One region of the Geodermatophilus maliterrae genome, then DNA from elsewhere that is predicted to be linked to it. Evidence: riboswitches for the same ligand, from Rfam matches in the RefSeq annotation. Region 1 holds a riboswitch; each other region holds the start of a gene.

Region 1 (9,890 bases):
CGGTGTCGCCGCCGAGGTCGATGACCAGCCGCAGCACTTGGGCGAAGTCCCGCCCGTGCCGCAGCGCCCACACCGCCTGGCCGAACGTCGGCCACACCGCGCCGTTCGACTCGGTCGCCATCGACGGCTCCCAGCCCGGCGCCAGCACCGTGGCCCACCGCTCACGGTGCTCGTCGCGTACCAGCGAGAGGGAGGAGGGGACGGCGGCCAGCGGGTCGCCGCCGTCCAGCGCCACCCGCACCAGCTCGTGGAAGACCGCGCAGCCCTCGCCGGCGGCGGGGTCCCCGTGCGTCAGAGAAGAGATCCGCCGGGCGGCGTCCACCGTGGCGTCGGTGCCGAACCGCGAGAACCAGATCGCCGCCGGCGTCGTCCGCATCAGCGACCCGTTGCCCGCCGCGTGCCCCGACTCCGCGAAGTGCTCGGCGGCGGCCCGGTCCCACGGCAGCCCCGACCGCAGCACCGCCCGCGTCTGGTTGCCGATGTCCGGCGGCTCGGCCTCCGCCCAGGCGACGAAGCGCGCGAACAGGTCCGGCTCGGACAGCCCGCTGTTCTCCACCAGCGAGGACGCCACCATCAGCGCCATCTGGGTGTCGTCGGTGAACTCGCCCGGCTCCCAGCCCAGCGACCCGCCGCCGCACATCTCCGTCGACGAGCCCCGCGCAGCAACCGGGAAGCGCGCCGAGAAGGCACCGGGCGGGCCGAACTCGAACGGAGCACCGAGCGCGTCACCGACGGCCGAGCCGACCAGAGCCCCGGCCACCCGGTGCGAACGGTGCAGTCCTGCGGTCACCGCGTCAGTCTGCGCGACGCCGTCGTCGCACCTGCCGGCCCCTGGGGAGCCATTAGCGCTACAAAGGCTGCAGGGACCGGCGCGGAACACCCGGATCACGAAGTGCGCATGAGACTGTCCCGTATCGATGTACCGCTCCGACGGCTCTCTGGTCCTCAGCCCCACCGACCTGACCCGCCACCAGGCCTGCGCCCACCTGACCACGCTCGACCTCGCCGTCGCCGACGGCCGGCTCAAGCCGCTGGCCGAGGGCCCCACCGACCACGCCGCGCTCATCGCCGACCTCGGCACCGCGCACGAGCTGCGCTACCTCGACGCGCTCGAGGCCGAGGGCCGCACGGTCGTGCGCATCCCCGTCCGGCTCGACGCCGCGGGCCGCCGCGAGGCCGAGGCGCGCACCGTGCAGGCGATGCGGGACGGCGTCGACGTCGTCCACCAGGCGCAGTTCACCGACGGCGTCTGGGCCGGTGCCGCCGACTTCCTGCTCAAGGTCGGCACCCCGTCGGCGCTCGGCGACTGGTCCTACGAGGTCGCCGACGCCAAGCTCGCCCGCCGGGTCAAGGTGCCCGCGCTGCTGCAGATGGCCACCTACGCCGAGCGGCTCGCCGTCCTCCAGGGCCGGCAGCCCGACCGCGTCTGCGTGGTCACCGGCGACGGCGTCGTCAACCCGTGGCGGCTGGTCGACGTCGCCGCCTACGCCCGCCGCGCCCGCGCGAGGCTGGCCGCCTTCGTCGCCGACCCGCCGTCCACCGTGCCCGTCCCGACGCCCTACTGCAGCCAGTGCACGTGGAAGGCGCGCTGCGAGGCCGAGCTGGCCGACGCCGACGACCTGAGCCTCGTCGCCGGCATGCGCCGCGACACCCGCGACGCCCTGCGCGCCGCCGGCATCACCACGCTCGAGCAGCTCGTCGGCGCCGACCCCGCGACGCTGAAGGCCGCCCGCATCGGCGCGGCCACCCGCGCCCGGCTGCAGGAGCAGGCCCGCGAGCAGCTGCGCGAGCGCCGCACCGGGACGCCGTCCCGCACGCTGCTGCCGCCGTCGGCACCCACCGGCCTGCTCCGGCTGCCCGAGCCCAGCGACGGCGACCTCTACCTCGACTTCGAGGGCGATCCGCACTCCGCCGACGGCGCGGGCCTGGAGTACCTGGCCGGCATCGGCGACCGCTCCGGCCGGTTCACCGCGCTGTGGGCGCACGACCCCGCGGCCGAGCGGCAGATGGTGTGCGACCTGGTCGACCTCGTCGTCGACGCCTGGTCGGTCGACGCCGGCATGCACGTCTACCACTACGCCGCCTACGAGGTCAGCGCGCTCAAGCGGCTCACCGGCCGGTACGGCGTCCGCGAGGCCGAGCTCGACCAGCTGCTGCGCGCCGAGCGGTTCGTCGACCTCTATCCCGTCGTCCGGCAGTCGATGCGGATCAGCAAGGGCTCGTACTCGATCAAGAAGGTCGAGGCGTTCTACGGCCGGCAGCACACCGGCGACGTCGCCGACGCGATGAGCAGCGTCATCGCCTACGAGCAGTGGCTGGCCGACCGCGACGACGCCCGCCTCAAGGCGATCGAGGACTACAACAGGGACGACGTCGACTCCACCCGCGAGCTGCACGCCTGGCTGGAGTCGCAGCGGACGGCGCTGGAAGCCGAGTACGGCCCGCAGCCGCGGCCGATGGTGCCCGAGGCGACCGGCCCGGCGCCGGAGGCCGAGGCCGAGGCCGAGGAGCTGGCGCTGGTCGAGCGGCTCTACGACGCCGGGCAGCCGCTGCTCGGCGACCTCGTGCAGTGGCACCGCCGCGAGGCCCGCCCGGCGTGGTGGGAGTTCTTCAGCCGCGGCGACCTCGAGACCGAGCAGCTCGTCGAGGACCGGACGGCGCTCGGCGGGCTGACCGGCGGCGTCGAGGTCGGCACGGAGAAGCGGTCGAAGCTCTACGAGTACTCGTTCCCCGCGCAGGACACGAAGCTGTCGGTGGGGGAGCGGGCGTTCGACGTCGACACGAAGGTCGCCGTCGGCTCGGTGCACGCGCTGGACGCCGTCGGCGGGCGGGTGGTCGTGAAGAGCACCAGGCCGCCGGCCGGTGTCCGCGGGCTGGGGCCGGGCGGGCCGATCGACGACAAGGGCGTGCGCGAGGCGATCGCCGCGACCGCGGCCGACGTCCTCGCCGGCAAGCCGTGCCTCGGGCAGGCGCTGCTCGAGCGGCGGGTGCCGGCCGACTGCCGCCGGCTGCCGGGGGAGGAGGCCGGGGACGCCGTCGTCCGGCTCGGCCTGGCGCTCGACGGCGAGGTGCTCGCCGTCCAGGGGCCGCCGGGGAGCGGCAAGACGCGGGCCGCCTCGCGCCTGATCCGGGCGCTGCTGGACGCCGGCAAGAAGGTCGGCGTGACGGCGACGTCCCACGCGGTGATCGGCAACGTGTTGTCGGCGGTCGGGCGGCCGGCGCTGCAGAAGTGCGACGAGAAGCAGGCGTGCGGGGCGCCGGGCGTGGAGTGGTCGAAGGACGCGGCGGACGTGGCGTCCCGGCTCCTGGACGGCGACGTGTCGCTGGTCGGCGGGACGGCGTGGTTCTGGACGCGCGCCGAGCTCGCCGAGGCGGTCGACGTCCTGGTGGTCGACGAGGCGGGGCAGTTCTCACTGGCCAACGCCGTCGCCGTGGCGCGGGCCGGGACGTCGCTGGTGCTGCTCGGTGACCCGCAGCAGCTGGCCCAGCCGACGCAGGCCGTGCACCCCGGCGAGTCGGGCCTCTCCGCGCTGGAGCACCTGCTCGAGGGGCACCCGACCGTGCCCGAGGACCGCGGCGTCTTCCTGGACAAGACCTACCGGATGCACCCGGCGCTGACCGCCTTCGTGTCGGACCTGGCGTACGAGGGCCGGCTGCGGTCCGCCGACGACCGGGAGCGGATCACCGTACGGCCGGGCGGGCTGGTGTCCGGTGCCGGACTGGCGGTGCGGTACGCGGAGCACGCGTCGCCGTGCTCGGCGTCGTCGGACGCCGAGGCCGCGGAGGTGGCCGCCGTGTGGCGGTCGCTGCAGGGCCTCGGGGGGGTGGACGCCGAGGGTGTCGAGCGGCCGATCGGGCCGGACGACGTCCTCGTGGTGGCGCCGTACAACAACCAGGTCGGGCTGATCCGGTCGCTGCTGCCCGACGGCGCGCGCGTGGGGACGGTCGACCGGTTCCAGGGCCAGGAGGCGCCGGTGGTCGTGTACTCGACGACCTCGACGTCGGCCGACGACGCGCCGCGCGGGGTGTCGTTCCTCTACGACCTCAACCGGCTCAACGTGGCGGTGTCGCGGGCCAAGGCGCTGGCCGTGGTCGTGATGAGCCCGTTGTTGCTCGACGCCGCCGTGCGGACGCCGGAGCAGCTGCGCCAGGTCAACGCGCTGTGCCGCCTGGCGGAGATGGCGCAGCGGCCGGCGTGACCGACGACGGGCTGACCGAGGGCGACGCCGTCCTGGCGGCGCTGCTCGGTGTGCCGGTCGGCGTGCTGGCGCGGGCGCTGGGCGCGGGCTGGACCGAGGTGCCGGGGCCCGCTCACGAGGAGTGGTTCGTGAGCGGGGAGCCGGCTCAGGTGGCGGTCGGCTGGGACGGCTTCGGCTTCACGCTGGCGCGGCCCGAGCCGCGGTGGGACGGGGTGTGGCCGCTGGTGTGGGAGTTCGTGGCCGACCGCCGCTTCCAGGCGGAGGAGGTCCTCTACGAGCCGGAGGTGCTCGCGGCGGCCGCCGAGGAGGTCGCCCGACGGCGACGCCGGACCTTCCGCTGGTGCCCGATGTGCCGCGAGGTCAACGCCCGCGAGCACGTGCACGACAACACCGGCCTGTGCAGCCGCTGCGCCGGACACTTCCTCGGCATCGTGCACTGAACGGCACTGTCGGGCGGTTCGTGGAGGAGGGTCCCGGTCGGGCCTCCGAGGCGATCGCCATGACGAGCTCGTGCCTCGTCGTTCGACAGGGTCAGCCGGATCCCGTCCGGTCGAGGTGGATCACTGGCCGAGTCGCTCCAGGGCCTCGGCGTAGTGGGGCAGTTCCCGGTCGAGCACGCGGTCGAGGTCCGCGTCCGGCTGGCGGTCGGTGTCGACAGCCGGGAGCTCCTCGGTCGGTGGGGCCGGGACGAGCGGAGGTGAGCCGTCCGGACGAGCGAGGAGCTGCCGGACCCGCGCTTCCGCGTCGTTGCGCTGGATGCGGCAGACGGTGAGGAAGGCGCCGAGCGAGTAGAGGATGTCCTGGTCGATGGCGTCCCGTGGCACCTCACGGAGCCAGGTGACCGGTCGCTGGTGCCGCAGCGACTCAGGGGCGTCCGGCACGTAGCCGTAGGGCCCTGCGACACGACCGATGGCGACGATGGGCTCGGTCTTCAACGGCAGCGCGACCAGGTCACCGTCGGCCATCCGCCTCTGGAAGGCGTCGACCTGGCCGACCCAGTTGGAGATCGTCGAGGGCTTTGCATCCGGATATGACTCGATGAGCCGCTCCTGCAGCTCGTCGGTCGTCGTCACGTCGGAGAGGTCCCCAGCCTGTGACCAGCCGATCCCCACCACCCGACGGCTCAGCGCGATCTCGTCACCCTCGCCGTGCCGACCACTGCGGACCATCCAGAGCGCCATGCATCCCCCATCCCGAGCTGCCTGCGGATGCTCGCACCCGGAGGATCGGGCGCGCGCGGGGGCGTCAGGCGGCGCGGGGGAGCAGGGGTTCGGGGACGGTGATCTCGGTGCCGTCGGGTCGCCAGGTGCGCCATCGTCCGTCGGGTCGTCGCTCGACGCGGAAGCCGTGGTGGACCTGGGTGTGGTGGCGCTCGCACAGCAGCGCGGAGTTCTCCAGGTTGGTCTCGCCGCCGTCGATCCAGTGGATCAGGTGGTGCACCTCGGCCCACCAGGTGGGGGCGTCGCAGCCGGTGAACACGCAGCCGCCGTCGCGCAGCTCGACCGCCCGGCGCAGGTGCCGGTCGGCCAGGCGCTGCTCGCGGCCCAGGTCGAGCGGGGCGCCGTCGGGGCCCATGACGACGCGGGAGACGGTGGCGTCGCAGGCCAGCCAGCGGGCGCGGGCGGCGGAGACGGTGGCGCCGAAGCCCATCCGCCCGGCCCCATGGCCGGTGGCCGGGTCGACCAGGTCGTCGAGGTCGATCACGACGGCGATCTGCGGCTTGTGCCCGCGCAGCGTCGGAAGGCTCCCGGAGGCCAGGGCGGTGTCGGCCCGCTGCACGAGCGCGTCGCCCTGCCGCTGGGCGCGGGTGCGGTCGTCCCCGGCGGGGCGGTCGGCCTGCACGAAGGACTCGACCGCCGCCTGGAACTTCTCCCCACCGGCGGCGTCGAGGTGGAAGCGGCCGCTCAGCGACCCGTCGGCGTGCTTGGCCAGGGTGAACGCCCGGCCCTCGGTGGGGTCGGGTTCGGGGCCGTCGGGGTCGAGGTCGGCCAGGTAGTGCTGCACGACCGCCACCAGGTCGGCGTGCTCGCCCTCGACCGCGACGCCGGTGAACACCGCGTCGATCACGGCCAGGTCCACGCCCTGCGCGGCGGCCGCGGCCAGCCGCTGCGGCGTCACCGCCCGCGCCGCCACCGTCACCTGCTCGGCCGACACCAGGCCGGCGTCGTGCGCCTCGGCCAGCGCGGGCAGGTGTTCCAGCGCGCGTCCGTTGCGCACCAGCCGGGACGCCTCGGCGGCCGAGAGCCGGTAGTGCCCGCGCAGCCACGACGCCGCGCTCTTCAGCCCGTCGCGCTCGGGAGCCTGGGACAGCTCCGCGGCCCGCACCCGCCGGGCCAGCAGGGCATCCACCCGGTTGCGCTCGGCGACCAGCGCGGCGACGTCGTCGAGGCCGTCACCGCCCACTGGACCACCCGAACACATGTACGAATCCTAGCTGATCGGGGTAGGGCGATCAACCTGAAAAGCCAGGTCAGCGGCTCGTAAGGTGCCATCAACGCTACAAAGGCACCACGTGGCAGAGGAGGTCGTGAGGTGTCATCAGCGCTACAAGGGCACCGTCTCCGAGCGGTCACGGCGGTGGCTGGCCGCCGACCACGCCGGCGACCACCGCGGCCGCGGCGTGACCGGACCGGACGGCGTCCGGCACGGGCAGCCCGGCGCGCCAGCCGAACAGCACCCCGGCGGCGAACGCGTCTCCGCACCCGGTCGTGTCGCGCAGCCGTCCCTCCGGCAGCGGCGCGACGGGCACCTCCCCCGTGCCAGCCGCCGTGACCACCCGGGTCGGGCGGGCGCCGGCGTGCACCAGCACCAGCCCGGGTGCCCACGCCGGCAGCTCGCCGTCCAGGTCCAGGGCCGTGGCCTCGGCGGCGTTGCAGCAGAGCAGGTCCGGCCGCAGCCCGGTGAGCAGGTCGACGTACGCGCCGGCACCGTGCTGCTCGATCCGGGTTGCGGCGGCGACGTCCACGCTGACCGGCACCCCGGCGTCGTGCGCCCTGTTCGCCGCGGCCCGCAGCGCGTCGGGGAAGCGCAGCAGGTCGTAGCCGTCGAGGTGGACGACGGCGGCGCCGGCCAGCCACTCCGACCGGACGTCGGCCGGTTCCAGCGCGCCCTCGCCGCGGTCGGTCAGCAGCGTGCGCTCGCCGTCGGGGTGCACCAGCACCGTCGACACCGGCGCCCGCCCGCGGCGCACCACCGCCACCTCGACGCCGCGCCCGGCGAGACCGGCCAGCAGGCCGTCGGCGAGCGGGTCCGCGCCGGCCCAGCCCGCCAGCCGGGACGGCACCCCCAGCCGCGCCAGGTCCGCCGTCACGTTGGCCGGGGCGCCGCCGGCCGCCGTCGTCCGTACGACCCGCTGTTGGCCGCCGACCACCAAGGGGGCCGACAGCTCGAGCATCTGGTCGGCGACCAGCTTGCCCAGCGCCACGACCGGTCCCCGCCCGGCGGGGCGGGGCCACGCCGGGCCGGTGGAGGTCACGGCCAGGGAGTCTCCACCGTGCACGGGATCCCGGGCGTTCCGGCCGGCCGGGCGCCCACGACCACCGGGAGTGGGTGACCGCGCCGTCCTGACGCGACGGCGCCCCGGCCCAACCAGGGCCGGGGCGCCGTCCGTGGAGCGCGTCAGGCGATGCGACGGGCGCCCTGGTACTGCGGCATCGAGTCCACGTCGACCACGGCCACCGGCTTGCCGGCGGTCGAGGCGTGGACCATCTGGCCGTTGCCGATGTACATGCCCACGTGCGAGACCGGGCTGTAGAAGAACACCAGGTCACCCGGCTTGAGGTCGGACTTCGCCACCGGGGTGCCGAACGTCGACTGGGCCTTCGAGGTGCGCGGGATCGAGACGCCGGCCGCCTTGTAGGCGAAGCTGGTCAGCCCCGAGCAGTCGAACCGGTCGGGACCGGTCGCGCCGTACAGGTACATGTCACCGCGCTGGGCGAGCGCGGTGTCGACGGCCGTCTGGGCCGCGCTGCTGGACGCGGCGACCGGCGCAGCCGTCACGGCCCCACCAGCACCGCCACCCACGGCAGCCGAGGCCGGGAGGGGCGAGAGGGCGATGCCGGCTCCGGCGATGGCCGCGACGGCGATGCCGCGGAACGAGCGACGAGCGGTGGACGTGCGGGTAGTCGTCATCGACGACGGTTCTCCTGTTCTCCACGATCGCCTACCGGGTTAGCTGACGGGTTCGGACGGAGGAGTCGCCCGGCGCGACGAGTCGCGCTCCACCCCAGTGCTGCGGTGGGTCCCCGGCCCGGGAGACCGGCTGGGTGCCGGTGTCCGGTTCGGCGCATCCGGCGGGTGTCACACGGGGAGTGACGAAGGACCCTGGCCGGACCGCGACGACGGTAGGTAGGGGTCCCTGAACGCTCAACCGGCCCGGTGGACCGCCACGCCCGACCCCGATCCGCGGATTTGACTCCGGTTCCGGATCCGACACGCCTCGGTGAGCTGCGCGGACACACGAGGTCCTTGACGTGCGTGTCGCCCCTGGCCGGCGCGGACACGCCGGGCCGGACGAGAAAGGACGCGGCGGTGCGTCCGAACGCGGAGTCAGCGGCCCGCCACCCACACGGCATGGGGACGCCGGGGATCCGCAGGGTTGCGGCGCGCGTCGACGGGGCACGAGGAGAGGAATCGACACGAGGAGGCAACCCCATGGGGATGTTGAGGAAGCTCGTCGCTTCGGGCGTCGCCGCCAAGGTGGTGCAGGAGCTCCAGAAGCCGCAGAACCAGGCCAAGATCAAGAAGTTCATCCGCGACTACCAGGCGAAGAACAAGGGGGGCGGCGGCACGGCCGGTCGCTACTGACCGCACCGCGCACCACCCTCGCGACCCTCGTCCCGGTTTCCCGGGACGGGGGTCGCGTCGGGTCTAGGTGGGGTGTTCGTGCCAGGCCGGGTCTCCTGTGTCGCGAGTGCGTCGTGGGAACGACTCGGCATCTGGATGAGGCGGTTCCGAGACCATGGCGTGTCAGGGTCCTTGCGTTCGATCCCGACGCGGTGCTGGCGCAGGTGCGCACGGCAACGACCCGTTGTCCGGGGCCCTCAACCTCAGGGGATGCCATGACCCAGCCCACCTACAGCCCGCCGCTTGCGCAGCCGCCCGCTCCGGCGCCGGCCAAGAAACCCTTCTACAAGAAGGCCTGGTTCCTCGTCCTCGCCGCCCTCGCGGTCATCGCGGTCGTCGCCCCTAAGGGCGGGAGCTCCGGCGACGACTCGGCATCGGGTGGCTCGGTCGCCGCCGGTGAGTCGGTCGCTCAGGACTCGACTGACGCGGTGGCTCAGGAGTCCGCTGACCCGGCCGCCGTCGGCATCGGCCAGTCGGCTGCCGACGGTGACTTCCAGTTCGTCGTCCACGGTGTCGACTGCAGTCAGACCGAGCTGGGCGACCAGTACTTCAACACGACCGCGCAGGGCCAGTTCTGCCTCGTCGACCTGACGATCACCAACATCGGCAGCGAGTCGCAGAGCTTCCTCGGCGACAACGCCACACTGTTCAACGCACAGGGGCAGAAGTTCAGCGCCGACACTGAGGCAGCGTTCTACCTGGAGAACGCCGACTCGCTGTACGAGGAGATCAACCCGGGCAACGCCCTGAACACCAAGGTCGTCTTTGACGTCCCGGCCGGCATGGTCCCCAGCTCGATCGAGCTACACGACTCGATGCTGTCCGGCGGCGTCACCGTCGCTCTGC
Region 2 (9,890 bases), on a different contig from region 1:
GGCGTCCGCGAGCTCGACGTCGTCCAGCGGCCCGCCGTCCGGGTCCGGCAGCAGCCGGCGCACGTCAGTGCGTGCTGAGGACGGCCGCGCTCTCCGGCGGCAGCGTCACCGTGGCGCCGTCGATCGCGGGGAGCTCGCTCGTGGCGAACAGCACGTCGGTGGGTGCCCGGTCGAGGTCGACCTCGCGCGGCCGGTCGGCGAGGTTGGCGACCACGCGCAGCGCACCGCGGTGCACGACCAGCCAGCGGTCGGCGTCGTCCCAGGCGACCTCCACCGAGGTCAGGTCGGCGTCGGTGAGCTCCGGCTGGGCCCGGCGCAGGGCCAGCAGTGCCCGGTGCACGGCCAGCAGCTGCGCGTGCGGCTCCCGATGCGGCTCGGACCAGTCGAGCTTCGAGCGGGTGAAGGTCTCGGGGTCCTGCGGGTCGGGCACCTCGTCGGCGTCCCAGCCGTGCTCGGCGAACTCGCCCTTGCGGCCCTGCGCCGTCGCCCGGCCGATCTCCGGGTCGGTGTGGCTGGTGAAGAACTGCCACGGCGTCGAGGCGCCCCACTCCTCGCCCATGAACAGCATCGGGGTGAACGGGCTGGTCAGCACCAGCGTCGCACCGACGGCGAGCAGGCCGGGGGAGAGGGACGCCGAGACCCGGTCACCGACGGCGCGGTTGCCGATCTGGTCGTGGTCCTGCAGGTAGCCGAGGAACTTCCAGCCCGGCAGCCGCGCGGTGTCCACCGGCCGGCCGTGGTGGCGGCGGCGGAAGCTCGACCAGGCGCCGTCGTGGAAGAACGCGCCGGTCAGCGTCCTGGCCAGCCCGGCGAGCCCGGCGTCGGCGAAGTCGCGGTAGTAGCCCTGGCCCTCGCCGGTGAGCGTGGCGTGCAGCGCGTGGTGGAAGTCGTCGCTCCACTGCCCGGTCATGCCCAGGCCGCCGGCCGCTCGCGGGGTCACCGTGCGCGGGTCGTTGAGGTCGCTCTCGGCGATCAGCGTGAGCGGCCGGCCCTCGGCCACCGACAGCCGGTCGACCTCGCGGGCCAGCTCCTCGAGCACGTGGGTGGCCCGCTCGTCGACCAGCGCGTGGACGGCGTCGAGCCGCAGCCCGTCGACGTGCATGTCGCGCAGCCACATCAGCGCGTTGTCGACGATGTAGCGGCGGACCTCGTCGGAGTCCGGGCCCGACAGGTTGACCGACTCGCCCCAGGTGTTGGCGCCGCCCTCGGCGAAGATCGGCATGTAGAGGGGCAGGTAGTTCCCGGACGGGCCGAGGTGGTTGTAGACGACGTCCTGGACGACGCCGAGGCCGCGCTGGTGGCAGGCGTCGACGAAGCGCTGGTAGGCCGCCGGGCCGCCGTAGCTCTCCTGCACCGTGTACCAGAGGACGCCGTCGTAGCCCCAGTTGTGCGTGCCGTCGAAGCCGTTGACCGGCAGCAGCTCGACGAAGTCGACGCCGAGGTCGACCAGGTGGTCCAGCCGCGTGATCGCGGCGTCCAGCGTGCCCTCGGGGGTGAAGGTGCCGACGTGCACCTCGTAGACGACGCCGCCGGCCAGCGGGCGCCCGGTCCACGCACGGTCGCCCCACGCGTACGCGGCCGGGTCGAAGCGGCGGGAGAGGCCGTGCACGCCCTCGGGCTGGCGCCGCGAGCGCGGGTCGGGACGGGGGGTGTCGTCCTCGCCGAGCAGGTAGCCGTAGTCGGCCTCCGGTGCGGCCTCGACCTCGGCCCGCCACCAGCCGGCGTCGTCCCGGCGCATCTCGTGCACCGACCCGTCGACCTGCAGGCGGACCCGCTCGGGGACCGGCGCCCAGACGGCGAACTCGACGGGTGCGGACATGCAGGGGCCTCCAGGAGTCGGCGGGGTGACCGGGGAGGTGTGCCCACCCGGGTTGCGGTCAACCCCGGGGCGGTACGGCAGCCGGGGGGAGGAGCTCCCCCCGGCTGCCGTGCGGCTCACGGGAGCTGCAGCACCTGACCGACGTGGATGCGGTTCGGGTTGCCGACCGAGTCGCGGTTGGCCGCGAACAGCGCCCGCCAGCCCCCGTCGACGCCGTGCGCGTGGGCGATCCTGCCCAGCGTGTCACCGCGCTCGACGGTGTGGGAGTCGCCCCCGGCCTCCGCCGGAGCGGCGGCCGGAGCGGGAGCCGGAGCCGCCGCCGGGGCCGGGGCAGGGGCGGGCGCCGCGGCCGGGGCCGCGCCGGCCTCGGGCGCGGACGGGTCGAGGGCCTTGCCGCAGCTGGGCCAGGCACCCGGGCCCTGCACGTCGAGCGTGCGCTCGGCGACGGCGATCTGCTGCGCCTTGCTCGCCAGGTCGGCGCGCGGGGCGTGGTCGAGGCCGCCGAAGGCCGCCCAGGTGCTCTGGCTGAACTGCAGGCCGCCGTAGTAGCCGTTGCCGGTGTTGATGCTCCAGTTGCCACTGGACTCGCACTGGGCGACGGCGTCCCAGTCGTTGGGCGCGGCCGCGGAGGCCGGGCCGGCGAGGACGCCGATCGAGGTGGCCGCGATGCCGACGGTGACGGCGGTGCGGCGGGCCAGCGTGGCCATCCGCTGCGGCGTCGAGGCGCGCCGGCGACCGGTGACGGACGTGGACGAGGACATGGCTGTACTCCGATCCGCCGCCTGCGAGGTGAGCTGTCGGGTTCGGAGCGATCGGTGCCCCGGCCGCACGACGTGCGGCTTCACCCCGAGACGGTGCTGCCTGGCCCCCGTGGCACGGCGGCGACCGTCGAAGTGGGTCCCCCACCCCCGTCCTGGCGGTGCAGGAGGAACGGACGCCGACGGACGGGGTTGGGCGGATCGGCTCCGGCGCCCGGCTCTCTGTCGGCCGGGTGCGCGGGCAAAGGTAACGGCCGGGTCACGGCGGGGCACGTCGCGCCCCAGGGGTCCCGGGCGTGTCGGCCCGCGTCGGCCCGGAGGGCCGTCCGCGTCACCGCTGGTCACACCGCCGCGGGCGGGCGTCCTCCCGCGGCGGTGTGACCTCGACCTCAGTCGCGGACCAGCAGGGCCACCGGCAGCCGGGCCAGGAGCTCGCCCACCGGCGTGCCGCCGGCGTCGGAGACGACGCGCGCGCCGGTGAGGACGTCGCGCCAGGCGCCGGTCGGCAGGGCCAGCGCGGTGTCGCCCCAGCCGGCGGCGGCCAGGCCGACCGGCAGGCGGGTCGCCACGGTCACCGCGCCGTCCTGCCCCTCGGCGCCCCGGTCGAAGGCGACCACGTGACCGGCGGCCGACCCGGTGACCTCGACCGGGCGGTAGCCGGCGAACAGCTCCGGGGAGTCCCGGCGCAACCGCAGCACCCGGGAGACGACGAGCAGCTTGGCCGCGCCGGTGTCGTCGACGGGGGGCACCTCCCCGCCGTCGAGCCGGGCCAGCAGCTCCCGGCGCCGGTCGTAGTCGACCGGGCGGCGGTTGTCCGGGTCGACCAGCGAGCGGTCCTCCAGCTCGGTGCCCTGGTAGACGTCGGGGACGCCGGGCATCGTGAGCTGCAGCAGCTTCTGCGCCAGCGCGTTGGACCGCCCGGCCGGGCCGGTGCGGGCGACGAACTCCTCGACCTCGGCGTTGGTCGTCGCGTCGTCGTAGGCGGCGTCGACCAGTGCGTGCAGCCGGGTCTCGAACGCCTCGTCGACGTCGGTCCAGGTGGTCGAGGTGCCGGCCTCGCGGGCGGCCTTCTCGGCGTAGGCGTGCGCCCGCTCGCGCGCCAGCGGCCAGGCGCCCACCAGGTTCTGCCAGACCAGGTGGGCCAGCGGCCGGTCGGACAGCGGGTGCCGGGACAGCCACCGCCGCACGAGCTCCGCCCACTCGGTCGGCACCTCGGCGAGGACGGCCAGGCGGGCCCGGGTGTCCTCGCTGCGCTTGGTGTCGTGGGTGGTCAGCGTGGTCATCGACTCGGGCCTGCGCGCGACCCGGCGGCCCTGCGCCTCGTGGAACTCCTCGACCGTGCTGCCGAAGCGGGCCGGGTCGCCGCCCACCTCGTTGAGCACCACGAACCGCGCCCAGCGGTAGTAGGCGCTGTCCTCGACGCCCTTGGCCATCACCGGGCCGCTCGTCTGCTCGAAGCGGGTGGCCGCCTCGGTGCCGGCCTGCGACAGCACCGAGTGCAGCGCGTCCACGGCCGCGACCAGGTCGGGCCGGCGGTCCCGGACGGTGGACACCGCGGCGTCGAGGTGCCCGCGCCCGTCGGGCAGGTAGCTGCGGTAGACGCCGAAGGTGGCCAGCAGCTCGGCCAGCGCCTCGGTCTGCTGCGCGCGGTCGACGCCCGGCAGTTCGCCGATCACCCGCACCAGGCGGGCGACCTCCGAGCCGAGGATCCCGTCGGTCACCTCGCGCTTGCAGTCGTGGACCAGCTGCGCGTAGTCGACCTCGCGCCCGGACAGCTCGGTGTCCAGCGCGGTCAGCGCCGCCTCGCCGGCCGGGTCCACCAGGACGTCGTCGACCTCGGCGAGCGCGTCGTAGCCGGTGGTGCCGGCCGTCGCCCAGCTCTCCGGCAGGTCCTCGCCCGGCTCGAGGATCTTCTCCACCACGGTCCAGCGCCCGCCGGAGGCCTCGGCCAGCCGGTCGAGGTAGCCCTTCGGGTCGGCCAGGCCGTCGGGGTGGTCGATCCGCAGCCCGTCGACGGCGCCCTGCGAGACCAGTCGCAGCACCAGCTCGTGGGTGGCGTCGAAGACCTCGGGGTCCTCGACCCGCAGCCCGGCGAGGGTGTTGATCGCGAAGAACCGCCGGTAGTTCAGGTCGGTGTCCGCGCGCCGCCAGTCCACCAGCTCGTAGTGCTGCCGGTCGTGCACCTCCTGCGGGGTGCCCTCGCCGGTGCCCGGTGCGACGGGGAAGCGGTTGTCGTAGTAGCGCAGCTCCGGACCGTCGGGGGTGTCGACGACCTCCAGCTTCTCGACGTCGTCGGCCGACCCGAGCACCGGGATGCGCACCCGGCCGCCACCGAAGTCCCAGTCGACGTCGAACGCCGACGCGTGCGCGCTGTCGCGGCCGTGCCGCAGCACGTCCCACCACCACGGCGCCTCGGCGGGATCGGCCACGCCCATGTGGTTGGGCACCAGGTCGAGCACCAGGCCCAGCCCGTGCTCGTGCAGCGCCGCCACCAGGCGGTCGAAGCCGGCCTGCCCGCCGCGCGACTCGTCGACGTGCGCGTGGTCGACCGTGTCGTAGCCGTGCGTGCTGCCCTCGGCGCTGCGCAGCAGCGGTGAGGTGTAGGCGTGGCTGACCCCGAGGTCGGCGAGGTAGCCGGCCACGGCCGCGGCGTCGTCCAGCGTGAAGTCGGCGGTGACCTGCAGCCGGTAGGTCGCCGTCGGGACGTCGCGGCGCCGGTCCGCGCCGAGCGGCTCGCTCACCGTCACGACCGTCGAGGGGCGCTGAGCACGACCATCGAGCGGTCCCGCACGGTGATCGTCTCGCCCGGCTTGAGCTGCGTCGGCTCGACCTCGCCCAGCTCGGCGGTGTCCACCACGACGGTCCAGGCCGCGGCGTACTCCTCGGCGGGCAGGGTGAAGTCCATCGGCTCGTGCGAGGCGTTGAACGCCAGGTAGAAGTGGTCGTCGACGACGTCCTCGCCGCGCTCGTCGGTCGACCGGATGCCGTGCCCGTTGAGGTACATCGCGATCGACTTGGCGAAGCCGGCGTCCCAGTCGTCCTCGGTCATGAGGTCGCCGCCGGGCGTCAGCCAGGCGATGTCCTGCACCGGGGCGCCCGCCTCGCGCCGGACCGGCCGGCCGTGGAAGAAGCGGCGACGGCGGAACGTCGGGTGCTCGACGCGCAGCCGGGTGACCAGCTTGGTGAACTCGAGCAGTCCCTCGTCCACCTCGTCCCAGTGGATCCAGGTCAGCGGCGAGTCCTGGCAGTAGCCGTTGTTGTTGCCCTTCTGCGTGCGGCCCAGCTCGTCGCCGTGCAGCAGCATCGGCACGCCCTGGCTGAGCATCAGCGTGGCCAGGAAGTTTCGCCGCTGGCGGGCGCGCAGGGTGAGCACCTTCTTGTCGACGGTCTCGCCCTCGACCCCGCAGTTCCAGCTGCGGTTGTGGCTCTCGCCGTCGTTGTTGCCCTCACCGTTGGCCTCGTTGTGCTTCTCGTTGTAGGAGACCAGGTCGTTGAGCGTGAACCCGTCGTGCGCGGTGACGAAGTTGATGCTCGCGACCGGCCGCCGTCCGGAGTGCTGGTAGAGGTCGGAGGACCCGGTGATCCGGCTGGCGAACTCGCCCACCGTGGCGTCCTCGCCGCGCCAGAAGTCGCGGACGGTGTCGCGGTACTTGCCGTTCCACTCGGTCCACAGGGCGGGGAAGTTGCCCACCTGGTAGCCGCCCTCGCCGACGTCCCACGGCTCGGCGATGAGCTTCACCTGGCTGACCACCGGGTCCTGGTGCACCAGGTCGAAGAAGGCCGACAGCCGGTCGACGGCGTGCAGCTCGCGGGCCAGCGTCGAGGCGAGGTCGAAGCGGAAGCCGTCGACGTGCATCTCGGTGACCCAGTAGCGCAGCGAGTCCATGATCAGCTGCAGCGCCTGGGGGGTGCGGGCGTTGAGCGAGTTCCCGGTGCCCGTGTAGTCCATGTAGTACTGCGGGTCGTCCTCGACCAGCCGGTAGTACGCGCGGTTGTCGATGCCCTTGAACGACAGCGTCGGGCCGAGGTGGTTGCCCTCGGCGGTGTGGTTGTAGACCACGTCGAGGATGACCTCGATGCCCGCCTCGTGCAGGGTGCGGACCATCCCCTTGAACTCCTGCACGTGCATGCCGTTGTCGGTGTTGCTCGCGTACTCGTTGTGCGGCGCGAAGAAGCCGATCGTGTTGTAGCCCCAGTAGTTGCGCAGGTCCTTCTGCTGGAGGGTGTCGTCCTGCACGAACTGGTGCACCGGCATGAGCTCGATGGCGGTGATCCCGAGGTCCTGCAGGTAGGACACGACCGCCGGGTGGGCGATGCCGGCGTAGGTGCCGCGCAGCTCCTCGGGCACGTCCGGGTGGGTCATCGTCAGGCCCTTGACGTGGGCCTCGTAGATGACGGTCTTGTGGTAGGGCGTCCGCGGCGGGCGGTCGACGCCCCAGTCGAAGTAGGGGTTGACGACGACGGACTTCGGCATGTGCTCGGCCGAGTCGTCGTCGTTGCGGTCGCCGCTGGTGAAGTCGTAGCCGAAGACCGAGGGGTCCCAGTCGATCTGGCCGTCGATCGCCTTGGCGTAGGGGTCGAGCAGCAGCTTGTTCGGGTTGCAGCGCAGCCCCTGCCGCGGGTCGTAGGGCCCGTGGACGCGGTAGCCGTAGCGCTGCCCCGGCTGGATGCCGGGCAGGAACGCGTGCCAGACGTAGCCGTCCATCTCGGGCAGGCGGATGCGCGTCTCGGTGCCCGCGTCGTCGAACAGGCACAGCTCGACCTTCTCGGCCACCTCGCTGAAGATCGCGAAGTTGGTTCCGGTGCCGTCGAACGTGGCTCCGAGGGGATAGGCGGTTCCGGGCCACACCTGGGTCATCGAGTGTTTCCTCCTGCACTGGCGCCCCCGTCCGCGGGGCGCGGTGGCCCCCTGCCGCGGCCGTCGGCAGGGGGTCGGGGCACGACTGCCCGCGTTGCCAGTGCCCGATCCGGACCGCCCCACACGTGACGCGGCGGAGGTCACGCCGTCCCCGGTCCGGGACGCCAGGGGCCGGGTGCAGGGACCGGTGCAGGGACGGGTGCGGGAACGTCGTCCCCGGGCCGTCCCGGGGACGACGACGCCCCCCGCGGCGGGGCCGCGGGGGGCGTCGTGCGCAGGTCCGGCTCGGGCCGGGGAGCGCGAGCGGCGGGGTCCGACCTCGCCCGGGAGGTCCCGGGTGGCACTGGTCCCCAGCCGGGGCGCTCCTGCGAGAGTGCACGCTAGCGGGCGCCCCGGAGCGGGGCGAGCAGGACGTCCCCGCCAGGTCAACCCCCGTCGTCCGGTGCGCCCCCTCCGTCCCGCTGGTCGCGTCCGTGCGCGGACGTCGCAGCCGCCCGTCCCGTCACACCCGCTGTTCTGTCGCACGCCGGTCGTACCGTCGTCCCCGTGCGCGCGACCACCGACATCCGGCCCACCCAGGGGCGCTTCCGCGTCGTCAGCGAGTTCCAGCCCTCGGGCGACCAGCCCGCCGCGATCGAGGCGCTCGCCGAGAAGGTGAACTCCGGCGAGAAGGACACCGTGCTGCTGGGCGCCACCGGCACCGGGAAGTCGGCCACCACCGCCTGGCTGATCGAGCAGGTGCAGCGGCCCACCCTGGTGATGGCGCCGAACAAGACGCTGGCCGCACAGCTGGCCAACGAGTTCCGCGAGCTGCTGCCGGAGAACGCCGTCGAGTACTTCGTCTCGTACTACGACTACTACCAGCCCGAGGCCTACGTCCCGCAGACCGACACCTACATCGAGAAGGACTCGTCGGTCAACGACGAGGTCGAGCGGCTGCGGCACTCGGCCACCCAGGCGCTGCTCACCCGCCGCGACGTCGTCGTGGTGGCCACCGTCTCCTGCATCTACGGCCTGGGCACGCCGCAGGAGTACGTCGACCGGGCGCTGAAGATCTCGGTGGGGGAGGAGCGCGACCGCGACGACCTGCTGCGCACCCTGGTCACCGAGCAGTACACCCGCAACGACCTGTCCTTCACCCGCGGCACCTTCCGCGTCCGCGGCGACACGATCGAGGTCTTCCCGGTCTACGAGGAGCTCGCCGTCCGGATCGAGATGTTCGGTGACGAGGTCGAGCGGCTGTACTACCTGCACCCGCTCACCGGCGAGGTGGTCCGCGAGGTCCAGGAGCTCTTCGTCTTCCCGGCCACCCACTACGTCGCCGGCCCGGAGCGCATGGAGCGGGCCATCACCACGATCGAGGCCGAGCTCGAGCAGCGGCTGGCCGAGCTCGAGCGGCAGGGCAAGCTGCTGGAGGCCCAGCGGCTGCGCATGCGCACCACCTACGACATCGAGATGATGCGCCAGGTCGGTTTCTGCTCGGGCATCGAGAACTACTCGCGGCACATCGACGGCCGGGCACCGGGCACCGCCGGCGCGTGTCTCATCGACTACTTCCCCGACGACTTCCTGCTCGTCATCGACGAGTCGCACGTGACCGTCCCGCAGATCGGCGGCATGTACGAGGGCGACATGAGCCGCAAGCGGACGCTGGTCGAGCACGGCTTCCGGCTGCCCTCGGCGATGGACAACCGCCCGCTGAAGTGGGAGGAGTTCACCGACCGGATCGGGCAGACCGTCTACCTGTCGGCGACGCCGGGCCCCTACGAGCTCGGCCGCAGCGGCGGCGAGGTCGTCGAGCAGGTCATCCGTCCCACCGGCCTGGTCGACCCGGAGGTCGTGGTCAAGCCGACCAGGGGCCAGATCGACGACCTGGTGCACGAGATCCGGGTGCGGGTCGAGAAGGACGAGCGGGTCCTGGTCACCACGCTGACCAAGAAGATGTCCGAGGACCTCACCGACTACCTGCTCGAGCTGGGCATCAAGGTCCGCTACCTGCACTCCGAGGTCGACACGCTGCGCCGCGTCGAGCTCCTGCGCGAGCTGCGGCAGGGCGAGTTCGACGTCCTCGTCGGCATCAACCTGCTGCGTGAGGGCCTCGACCTGCCCGAGGTGTCGCTGGTGGCGATCCTCGACGCCGACAAGGAGGGGTTCCTCCGCTCGGGCACCTCGCTGATCCAGACGATCGGCCGCGCGGCGCGCAACGTCTCCGGCCAGGTGCACATGTACGCCGACACGATCACCCCGTCGATGGCCACGGCGATCGAGGAGACCAACCGGCGCCGCGAGAAGCAGATCGCCTACAACACCGAGCGCGGCATCGACCCGCAGCCGCTGCGCAAGAAGATCGTCGACATCCTCGACGGCATCTACCGTGCGGCCGAGGACACCGAGGGCGTCGAGCTGGTCGGCGGCTCCGGCCGGCAGCAGTCGCGCGGCAAGGCGCCCGTCCCGG
Region 3 (9,890 bases), on a different contig from region 1:
CTGCTGGCCGCGCCGCTGGTGCTGCCGTCGGTGCTGCTGGTGCCCGGGCTGCTGGTCTACGCCGCCGCCGAGCGGCTGGTGTCGGGGGAGGACTGGGGACGGGCCTGGTCGCGGGCTGCGCGACGCCCGACGGACGACGAGGCTGCCGTTCATGACTGACGCCTCCGGCCCGCCCTTCCGCGCCGACCACGTCGGCAGCCTGCTGCGCCCGCCCGCGCTGCTCGGGGCGCGCGCCCGGCACGCCGCCGGGGAGATCGACGCCGCCGAGCTGCGCGCCACCGAGGACGAGGCGATCGCCGACGTGGTCCGGCTGCAGGGCGACGTCGGTCTGCGCACCGCCACCGACGGCGAGTTCCGCCGCGCCTCGTGGCACATGGACTTCATCTACGCGATCGACGGGATCAGCAAGGTCGCCGGCGAGGACATCGTCGTCCACTTCCGGAACGCCGACGGGACGATCGACTTCACACCGGCCGGGCTGCACGTCGACGGGCCGCTGTCGATCGACGAGCCGATCTTCGGGGCGGACTTCGCCTACCTGCAGGGCCAGGTCTCCGAGCGGCAGACGGCGAAGCTGACCATCCCCTCGCCCTCGATGGTCCACTACCGCGGGGGCGCGGCCGCGATCGACCCGGCCGTGTACCCCGACGAGGACGCCTTCTGGGACGCGCTGTCGGCCGCCTACGCGCAGCAGGTGCGCGGGATCGCCGCGGCCGGCTGCACCTACCTGCAACTGGACGACACCAGCCTGGCCTACCTCAACGACCCCGCGCAGCGCGCCGAGCTCGCCGCGCAGGGCCGCGACGCCGAGCACCAGCACGAGCGCTACATCCGGCAGATCAACGCCGCGCTGGCCGGCCGCCCGGACGGCCTCACGGTCACGACGCACATGTGCCGGGGCAACTTCCGCTCGTCCTGGGTGGCCGAGGGCGGCTACGACTTCGTCGCCGAGGCGCTGTTCGGCGGCCTGGAGGTCGACGGGTTCTTCCTCGAGTACGACGACGCCCGCTCCGGTGGCTTCGAGCCGCTGCGCTTCGTGCCGCCGGGCACGCGGGTCGTCCTGGGCCTGGTGACGACGAAGCGGCCGGAGCTGGAGAGCAAGGACGCCCTCAAGCGGCGCATCGACGACGCCGCGCGGTACGTGCCGCTCGAGCAGCTCGCGCTCTCGCCGCAGTGCGGGTTCTCCTCGACCGTCGAGGGCAACGCGCTCACCCGCGACGAGCAGGTCGCGAAGCTGGCGCTGGTGGTCGAGACCGCCCAGGAGGTCTGGGGGTGAGGACCTCGGCCCCCTCGTAGGGCCCCGCCGCGAGCCCGCGAGCGGTGCGGGGCAACGGGCCCTCGATCACGGGCCGGTCACGACCGGGGCCCGTGCTGGGCGGACGGGCCGGCGGCTGACATGCTCCCAGCGTCTACCAGGACAGCGTCGTCCGGGCGCTGTCTGTGCTCGTAGGGAGGGCGCCCGTGTCCACCACCGTCAGCAGGTCCGACACCGACGGAGGGCCACCCGGAGGGACCGGCCGCCGGGCGTCGCTCAAGACCGTCCTCGTGTGGTCCGCTGTGTCGATCGTCGGCGCCGTGGCCTGGACCGTGCTCGCCCTCTCGCGCGGTGAGACGGTCTCGGCGCTGTGGATCCTGTTCGCCGCACTCTGCTCGTACGCGATCGCCTACCGCTTCTACTCCCGGTTCATCGCCTACCGGGTGCTCAGGGTCGACGACCGGCGGGCCACACCGGCGGAGCGGCTGCACAACGGCATCGACTTCGACGTGACCGACCGGCGGGTGCTCTTCGGGCACCACTTCGCCGCGATCGCCGGCGCCGGACCGCTGGTCGGCCCGGTGCTCGCCGCGCAGATGGGTTACCTGCCGGGGACCATCTGGATCGTCGTCGGCGTCATCTTCGCCGGCGCCGTCCAGGACATGGTCGTCATGTTCTTCTCGATGCGCCGCAACGGGAAGAGCCTCGGCCAGATGGTCCGCGAGGAGATCGGGATCGTGGGCGGCATCGCGGCGCTCATCGCCGTCTTCGCCATCATGATCATCATCTTGGCGGTGCTCGCGCTCATCGTCGTCAACGCACTCGCCGAGTCGCCGTGGGGCGTGTTCTCCATCGCCCTGACCATCCCCATCGCCCTCTTCATGGGTGTCTACCTGCGCACGATCCGTCCGGGACGGGTGCTGGAGGCCACCGCCATCGGCGTCGTCCTCCTGCTGGCGGCGGTCATCGGCGGCGGCTACGTCGAGGAGATGGGACTGGCCGAGACGCTGACGCTGTCGAAGGAGTGGCTGGTCCTCGCCCTCGTCGTCTACGGGTTCGTCGCCTCCGTGCTGCCGGTGTGGCTGCTGCTCACCCCCCGCGACTACCTGTCGACGTTCATGAAGGTCGGCGTGATCGTGCTGCTCGCCATCGGTCTGCTGCTCGCCCGGCCGGTGCTGCAGGCCGAGGCGGTGACCGACTTCGCCCGGGAGGGGACCGGCCCCGTCTTCGCCGGGTCGCTGTTCCCGTTCGTCTTCATCACCATCGCCTGCGGCGCACTGTCCGGCTTCCACGCGCTGATCTCGTCCGGGACGACGCCGAAGATGGTGGCCAAGGAGAGCCAGGTCCGCCTCATCGGCTACGGCGGCATGTTGATGGAGTCCTTCGTCGCCATCAGCGCGCTCATCGCCGCCGTCGTCATCGACCAGGGTCTGTACTTCGCGATGAACGCCCCGGCCGGTGTGACGGGCGGCACCCCGGAGACGGCGGCGGCCTACGTCAGCGGGCTGGGGTTCCCCACCTCGGCGGAGGATCTCGCCGCGGCCTCGGCGGCGGTGCAGGAACCGAGCCTGATCTCGCGCACCGGCGGTGCGCCGACCCTGGCCGTGGGCATCGCCAACATCCTGTCCCAGGCGTTCGGCACCGGGATGGCGGCCTTCTGGTACCACTTCGCGATCATGTTCGAGGCGCTGTTCATCCTGACCGCCGTCGACGCCGGCACGCGGGTCGGGCGGTTCATGCTCCAGGACACGATCGGCAACGTCTGGAAGCGCTTCGGTGACCTGTCGTGGCGGCCCGCGAACATCATGGCCAGTGCGGCGGTGGTCGGGCTGTGGGGCTACATCCTCTACGTCGGGGTGACCGACCCCCTGGGCGGCGTGAACCAGCTCTTCCCGCTGTTCGGCATCGCCAACCAGCTGCTGGCCGCGATCGCGCTGACCCTGGTGACGGTGCTGCTGATCAAGCACGGGAAGGTGCGCTACGCCTGGGTCACCGCCATCCCGCTGGCCTGGGACCTCACGGTGACGATGACGGCGAGCTGGCAGAAGGTGTTCTCGGGCGACCCGAGGGTCGGCTACTTCACGCAGCGCCAGCTCTACGCCGATGCCCTGGAGCGAGGCGAACTGCTGGCTCCGGCGCAGGACGTCGACCAGATGGAGCAGGTCGTCTACAACTCGACGCTGAACGGGGTGCTGCAGGCGGTGTTCGCGCTGCTGACCCTGGTCGTGGTCGTCAACTCGGTCGTCGTGATCGCCCGCGCCCTGCGGGCCGGCGGGCCGGTCCCCACCACCGAGGAGCCGGCCGTGCCGTCGTCCATCGTGGAGCCGTCGGGGCTGTTCGCCACCGCGGAGGAGAAGCGCGTGATGGCCGAGCAGGAGCGGATGGTCGGCGCGGGTGCGCGGGGCCAGGGCACCTTCACGGAGGAGGGTCCGTCCCGGTGACCGCCGCCTGGACCGTCCGCGAGGCCGCCGTCCGGACCTGGCGCGGGGTGCGCTGGTACCTGCGCGAGTGCAGCGGGGAGGCGCGCTGGGACGACCACCTGCGGCACTGCGCCGAGCACGGCCACGAGCCGATGAGCCGGCGGGAGTTCGAGCGGCGGCGCGCCGACGAGCGGGAGCGCAACCCCGTCAGCCGCTGCTGCTGAACCGGACGACCGCGGCCCCCTGCCCACGGGTGTGGGCAGGGGGCCGCGGTCCGTGGGCCCGGTGGCTCAGGCCGCGTAGTTCACGTGCACGTGGTCGAAGTGGTTGGCCGTGACGCTGCCGCGGTCCTCCATCTGCTTCCAGGAGCCGGTCGGCGAGCTGAGGATCTGCTGCTCCCAGATGACGTAGTCCACGCCGAGCTCGTCCCAGTGGTCGATGTGGTACTGGACGATCGCGTCGCCGAGGGCGGCGTCGGTCAGGACCATGTAGTCCAGCGCCAGGCCGGAGGGGTGGCCCTTGGGGTCGACGGCGCTGGCGCGGGTGCCGCCGAGGGTGATCGAGCCGGCGCCCGGCACGGCTGCGACGACGGCGTCCGCCGCGGCCTGGACCTGCGGCTGGACACTGCCGGCGCTGTTGGTGATGCGCGCGACGGCGGCAGCGGCCGTCTGGACGACGGGGGCCGACGTGGTCGACGGGGCCGACGTGCCGGCGGTCGTCGTCGTGGCGGCGGGGGCCGCCTCGGCCGGAGCGGCGGGGGCCGGCTGCGCCGGAGCGGCCTGCTCGGCCCCGGAGGTGGTCAGCACCAGTCCCGGCGTGAGGCTGTTCGGGTTGCTGCCGATGACGTCGACGTTGCGCTGGTACAGCTCGCGCCACGACTCGCTGTGGGCGGCGGCGATCTCGCGCAGCGTGTCGCCCCGCTCGACCGTGTAGTCGCCCCCCGCGGCGTGGCGGCCGTAGGTGTCGGCGCGGTCCCGGTCGCCGCGGTCGCCCGCGTCGTCCTGGCCGGTCGCCGGGGCGGCGACCGGCTGCTCGGCGGCGGCCGGCTGCTCGGCGGCGGGCGCCGGCGCGGACGTCCCGGCGGCGGCCGGGGTGGTGCCCTCGGTCAGTCGCGCCCCGCAGGTCGGCCAGGCGCCGATGCCCTGCCCGGCGAGGACGTTCTCGGCGATCGCGACCTGCTGGGCGGGGGTCGCCAGGTCGGCGCGGGGCGCGAGCTCGGTGCCCCCGTAGCCGGCCCAGGTCGCCTGGCTGAACTGCAGCCCGCCGTAGTAGCCGTTGCCGGTGTTGATGCTCCAGTTCCCGCCCGACTCGCACTGGGCGACGCCGGTCCAGTCGTGGGTGGGAGCGGCGGCCGCCGCCGGGGAGCCGAGGACACCGAGCCCGACGGCGGTGGCGCCGGCTGCGACGGGGGCCTTGGCGAGGACCTTCTTGGTGCGGACGTAGCGGGGTGCGCGGTGCTTGGCCATGAGTGGTCTCCGATCACCGCCGGCGAGGTGAGCTGTCGGGTTCGGGCGATCGGTGCCCGGCCGCGGGACGCGGCTTCACCCCGAGGCGCGCAGGCCGCAGGGCCGTGGCGCGCCGTGGACGTGGGTCCCCCACCCCTGCCCTGGGATCGGTGGAAGGCAGCCGGTGGGCAGGGTTTGGCGGTCCGGCGCCGCGCTCCCTTTAGCTGAGCGCAGCCAAGAAGCTACGTTCCGTCATGTCAGTTGTCGCCGTGACGCCGGTCACACCCGGGTCCCCCGGATCGCCGTCGGCGCGGCGTGACTGGTCAGCGGTCCGTCCGCGATCGGGTGCGTGGCGCAGGCCACGTCCACTGGACCGGCCCGGACACGCTTCGTCCCACGTGCCCCAGGAGTGTCCCGGCGCCCCAACGGGGGTCAGGTCGGGTGGGCGCGGTGCCGACTCTGAGAGCACGTTCCCGAGGCCCGCGGGCCCGTCCGAGGAGTGCCCATGCCGTCGTCCCACGACCCGAGCCGCCGCCTGACCGAGCTGCGCGCCGGCATGTCCGTCCTGACCAGTGCCGCCGCCGACCTCGGCGTCGGCAGCCAGACCGAGGTCCGCGTGCTGGCCGACGGCCGGCTCTGGCTGGCCGAGCAGCAGGTCGCGGTGAGCGCCGCCGACGTCTACCAGGCCGCCCGCGGGCTGGTCGCCGCCCAGCTCGACGCCATCGCGCAGGTCTCCGGCCAGCCGGTCGAGGACCACGCGTTGGCGTGGCTGGTGACGCTGCAGACCAACGAGGTCATGGTCGGCCTCGAGGACGAGGCCGCCGCCTTCGACGCCGCCCTCGACGCCCCGGCTCTCGACGGCCCCGCCTTCGACACCGCCGCGCTGGAGGACGACGCCGCCTGACGCGCTCCCGGGGCGGCGCGCGGTGGTGCCGGCACTCAGGGCAGCACGTTCGGACCCGCGTGCGCCGGGCGCGGCTGCTCCTCGGAGTAGGGGCGGATGGCGATCAGGGCGACGTCGTCGGCCGCCCCGCCCTCCGGGATCAGCGTGGCGACGATGCGGTCGCACAGGCCCTCGAGGTCGAGGTCCGTGCTCCCGGCGAGCAGCGCGGTCAGCCGCGCCATGCCGCTGTCGAGGTCGCGGACGGCCGGACGCGCGGGCCCGCCGACGGAGGGGGACGGTCCCGGGGGCGTCCCGGGGGCGGGATCGTGCTGCTCCAGCAGCCCGTCCGTGTAGAGCAGCAGGGTGGACCGCACCGGCAGGGTCAGCTGGTGCTCCGGCCGGGGCCGGTGCGGGTCGACCCCCAGGGGGAAGCCCACCCGGTCGGTGAGGACGTCGACCCTGCCGTCCGGGTGCAGCAGCAGCGGTGGCGGGTGGCCGGCCGAGCTCCAGGTGATCGACCGGTCGACGGCCGGGCGGTCGGCGTGGAAGCGCTGGACCCGGGCGACCAGGGCGGTGGCGAACACGTCGTGCCCGAGGGTGTCGCTGGCGACGTCGACGGCGGTGAGGACCTCGGCCGGACCGGCCGTCCCGGTGTGACCGGCCATCCGCAGCATGGTGCGCAGCTGGCCCATCGTGGCCGCGGCCGTGATGTCGTGACCGGCGACGTCGCCGATGACCAGGCTGGTGGTGCGCGCGGCGTCGAGGTAGGCGTCGTACCAGTCCCCGCCGACCAGCTGCGCGTCCTCGGCGGGCAGGTAGCGGGAGGCCAGCTGCAGGTGGTCCGGTTGGGGGAGCAGCGGGGGCAGCAGCGCCCGCTGCATGGTCTCCGAGACCGCCTTCTCGAAGGAGGCGACCCGCGCGGTCTCGACCACCAGGCCCGCGCGGGTCATCAGCGCGGTGACCAGCTCGCGCTCGCGCTCGCCGTAGGGCGGCGCGCCCCGCAGGCGGCCGACGGTGAGGACCGCGACCACCTCGCCGCGGCGGATCACCGGCGCGACGAGCGCGCTGCGCACGTCCAGCAGGCGGACCGCGTCCTGCTGGGCGGCGGTCAGGCCCGCCGCCTCCGGCAGGTCGATCAGCTCCACCTGCCCGGTGACCGCGACGTGTCCCGGGCCGGTGGCCTCGCCGACGCGGCGGCCGGCGCGGTCGATCCACGCGCGCAGGGCCGGCAGCGCCGCCGGGTCGCGGTGCTGGGACGCCACCGGCAGGAGGCCGCCGTCGCGGCCGACGGTGCACACGTAGGCGAAGTCGCCGAGGTCGGGGACGGCGAGGGCGACCAGCGCCTGCCACACGTCGCCCGGGGCCAGGTCGGCGGTGAGCAGGTCGCTGATGCGGGCCAGCAGACCGGCTCGCTGCGCCTCGGCCCGCGCGCTGGCCCGGGCCTGCTCGGCCTCGAGCGTGGCGACGCGGAGGGCGACCTCGCGGGAGGCGATCGCGGCCAGCTCGTCGAGCAGCTGGACGTCCTCGGCCGTCCACCGGTGCACCGTGGTGTCGACGACGCAGAAGCTGCCCAGGACCTGCCCGTCGGGCAGCCGGACCGGGAACCCGGCCCACGCCCGTACGCCCATGCCGGTGATCGAGGGGTTGCCGGCGGTGCGCTCGTCGGCGGTCACGTCGGCCAGCGCCAGCGGCTCCCCGTCGAGCACGTACTGGCAGAAGGACTCCTCGACCGTGTTCTCCGTCGGGCTCCCGGGCGGCAGGCCCTGACTGCTCAGCCAGTAGGAGCGGGCGTCGTCCACCACGGTCATGAAGGCCAGCGGCGCGCCGGTCAGCCGCTGCGCGATCCGGGTGAGCCGGTCGAAGGACTCCTCCCCCTCGGCGTCGAGCAGCTGCGTCAGGCGTACCGCGGCCAGCCGCCCGGGGTCCGCCGCGACATCGCGGCCCGTGGCAGGTCCACCGTCACGGGCGTCGCGAGCGCACACGCCCCCCATCCTGCACGGGACGGTGGCCCGCAACCCGGTGTCGCCGGGACCAGCTCCTGAGACCTGCCACTCCCCGTGCCCGTGCTCACCTCCGGCGTAGTCCGGGCCGGGACGGGTACAGGAACCGGATCGGCCGGTCAGAGAGACGGCGGCGGCTCGGTCCACGGCTGGCGGACCGGTGACCACGACGGGGGACCACGCGTTGGACGTGCACGGCACCGCCGCCGACGGCGGACACCGCGAGACCGGCGCCGCTGCGCCGGGCCTCGTGCACGACGCCCTGCTCTACGACACCGTCGAGCAGGTGGCCACCGTCGCCTCCACGTGGCTCCGTGACGGCCTGGCCGCTGGGGACGCCGCCGTCATCGCCACCGCCCCGGAGACCACCGGTCCGGTGCGCGAGGCCACCGGCGACGACCCGCGGGTGATGGTCGTCGACCGGCACGCCCTGTACCGGTCCCGCACGCCCACGGCGATCGCGACGATCCGCCGCTTCGCCGCCGAGCACGCCGCCCCCGGACGGCGCGTCCGCGTCGTCGGGGAGGTCGACTTCGGCACCACGGTCACCGACTGGCGGGAGTGGCAGGCCTACGAGGCGGTCCTCAACACCGCCTTCGCTCCCTTGCCGCTGTGGGGGCTGTGCGTGTTCAGCTCCCGGCTGCCCGAGCCGCTCGTGGCCACCGCCCGGCAGACCCACCCGCGACTGCTGGCCGCGGACGCAGTGGTCGCCAACCCCGACTACGTCGACCCGGCCGCCTACCTGCGCGCCCTGCCGGTGCCCGACGAGCCGCTGGAGACGACGCCGCCGGCGCTGGTCGACGACGACGTCGCCGACTTCGCCGGGCTGCGGCACGCCGTCCGTGCGCACCTCGACACCGTCGACGGCCCGGCCGACGTGCTCGAGGACTTCCTCATGGCCGTGGACGAGATCGCGTCCAACGCCGTCCGGCACGGGAGGCCACCTGCCGGGTTGCGGCTGTGGACGGCGCCCGGCCGGCTGGTGTGCACCATCCGCGACTCCGGGCGGGGCCTCGACGACCCGTTCGCCGGCTACGGGCCGGCGCACGGCGAAGACCTCTCCCACGGCGGCATGGGCCTGTGGCTGGCCCGCCAGCTGTGCGACCACGTCGCCATCCGCCGTGAGGAGCGGGGCACCAGCGTGCGGCTGTCCACCCGGTGGGCCTGACGCCGGGCCACGTCCCCGGAGCCCGCCCCGGCCCGCTCACGCGTGCGGCCCGGCATCCCCCCGGCCGTGGCTGCCAGGGTCGCCGGGACCGCGGCGGTCCTCCCGCGCTTGGACTCCCCGACCTCTGGGCACGGACCGGGGACGGCGCGGTGAGCCGCCGGCAGCCCGGCGCGCCCAGGTCCGGCGGTTCGACAGCCAGCCGCCGGACCGCCGGCTGCACTGATCGGGCGATCGGGCCGGTGCGTTCACTACGTTGGGTGGATGAACCCGAGCGCCGGCGACGCACGGCAGCACCTCGGCGACGCCATGAGCCGGGTCGCTCGGCAGCTGCAGGAGGAGCACGGCGACGTCGAGGCGACGCTGCAGGGGATCACCGCCTCGGCCGTCGCGACCGTGCCGAACGCCGAGGAGTGCAGCATCAGCTACGTGGTCGGCCGCAGGAAGGTCGAACCGCGCGCCTCGACCAGTGATCTACCCAGGCAGGTCGACGAGCTGCAGAACCGCCTCGGCCAGGGACCCTGCCTGGACGCGGTCTGGGAGCAGTTGGTCGTCCGGGTCGACGACGTCGGCGCGGAGGACCGCTGGCCGGCGTTCACGCGGGAGGCCTCGGCGCTCGGGATCGGCAGCATGATGTGCTTCCAGCTGTTCGTCTCCGGCGACCAGCTCGGCGCGATGAACCTGTACTCGCACACCCCGGGCGCCTTCGACGACGAGGGACT

Evidence for each region. Region 1 has a riboswitch for cyclic di-AMP ahead of ABQ292_RS22640 (C40 family peptidase). Riboswitches for the same ligand answer to the same signal wherever they lie in the genome.
Region 2: another riboswitch for cyclic di-AMP. It lies ahead of ABQ292_RS21765 (transglycosylase family protein); the one in region 1 lies ahead of ABQ292_RS22640 (C40 family peptidase).
Region 3: another riboswitch for cyclic di-AMP. It lies ahead of ABQ292_RS04865 (transglycosylase family protein); the one in region 1 lies ahead of ABQ292_RS22640 (C40 family peptidase).

Annotation. Positions count from the first base shown of each region.
Region 1 covers NZ_JBFNXQ010000109.1:3,652-13,541, reverse strand. Annotated here, with positions in the region: gene ABQ292_RS22670 (ADP-ribosylglycohydrolase family protein) at 1-790, opposite strand, end outside; gene ABQ292_RS22665 (TM0106 family RecB-like putative nuclease) at 918-4,199, shown strand; gene ABQ292_RS22660 (hypothetical protein) at 4,196-4,639, shown strand; gene ABQ292_RS22655 (restriction endonuclease) at 4,760-5,380, opposite strand; gene ABQ292_RS22650 (HNH endonuclease signature motif containing protein) at 5,445-6,620, opposite strand; gene ABQ292_RS22645 (carbohydrate kinase family protein) at 6,769-7,674, opposite strand; gene ABQ292_RS22640 (C40 family peptidase) at 7,818-8,330, opposite strand; cyclic di-AMP (ydaO/yuaA leader) riboswitch at 8,343-8,477, opposite strand; gene ABQ292_RS22635 (hypothetical protein) at 8,853-9,005, shown strand; gene ABQ292_RS22630 (DUF4352 domain-containing protein) at 9,260-9,890, shown strand, end outside.
Region 2 covers NZ_JBFNXQ010000099.1:1,770-11,659, reverse strand. Annotated here, with positions in the region: gene ABQ292_RS21775 (dihydrofolate reductase family protein) at 1-63, opposite strand, end outside; gene treZ (malto-oligosyltrehalose trehalohydrolase) at 65-1,819, opposite strand; gene ABQ292_RS21765 (transglycosylase family protein) at 1,936-2,580, opposite strand; cyclic di-AMP (ydaO/yuaA leader) riboswitch at 2,584-2,713, opposite strand; gene treY (malto-oligosyltrehalose synthase) at 2,967-5,318, opposite strand; gene glgX (glycogen debranching protein GlgX) at 5,321-7,435, opposite strand; gene uvrB (excinuclease ABC subunit UvrB) at 7,982-9,890, shown strand, end outside.
Region 3 covers NZ_JBFNXQ010000009.1:18,106-27,995, reverse strand. Annotated here, with positions in the region: gene ABQ292_RS04885 (DUF1353 domain-containing protein) at 1-159, shown strand, start outside; gene ABQ292_RS04880 (5-methyltetrahydropteroyltriglutamate--homocysteine S-methyltransferase) at 152-1,276, shown strand; gene ABQ292_RS04875 (carbon starvation CstA family protein) at 1,462-3,696, shown strand; gene ABQ292_RS04870 (CstA-like transporter-associated (seleno)protein) at 3,693-3,899, shown strand; gene ABQ292_RS04865 (transglycosylase family protein) at 3,966-5,141, opposite strand; cyclic di-AMP (ydaO/yuaA leader) riboswitch at 5,144-5,303, opposite strand; gene ABQ292_RS04860 (hypothetical protein) at 5,626-6,024, shown strand; gene ABQ292_RS04855 (GAF domain-containing SpoIIE family protein phosphatase) at 6,060-7,985, opposite strand; gene ABQ292_RS04850 (anti-sigma factor RsbA family regulatory protein) at 8,164-9,171, shown strand; gene ABQ292_RS04845 (GAF and ANTAR domain-containing protein) at 9,433-9,890, shown strand, end outside.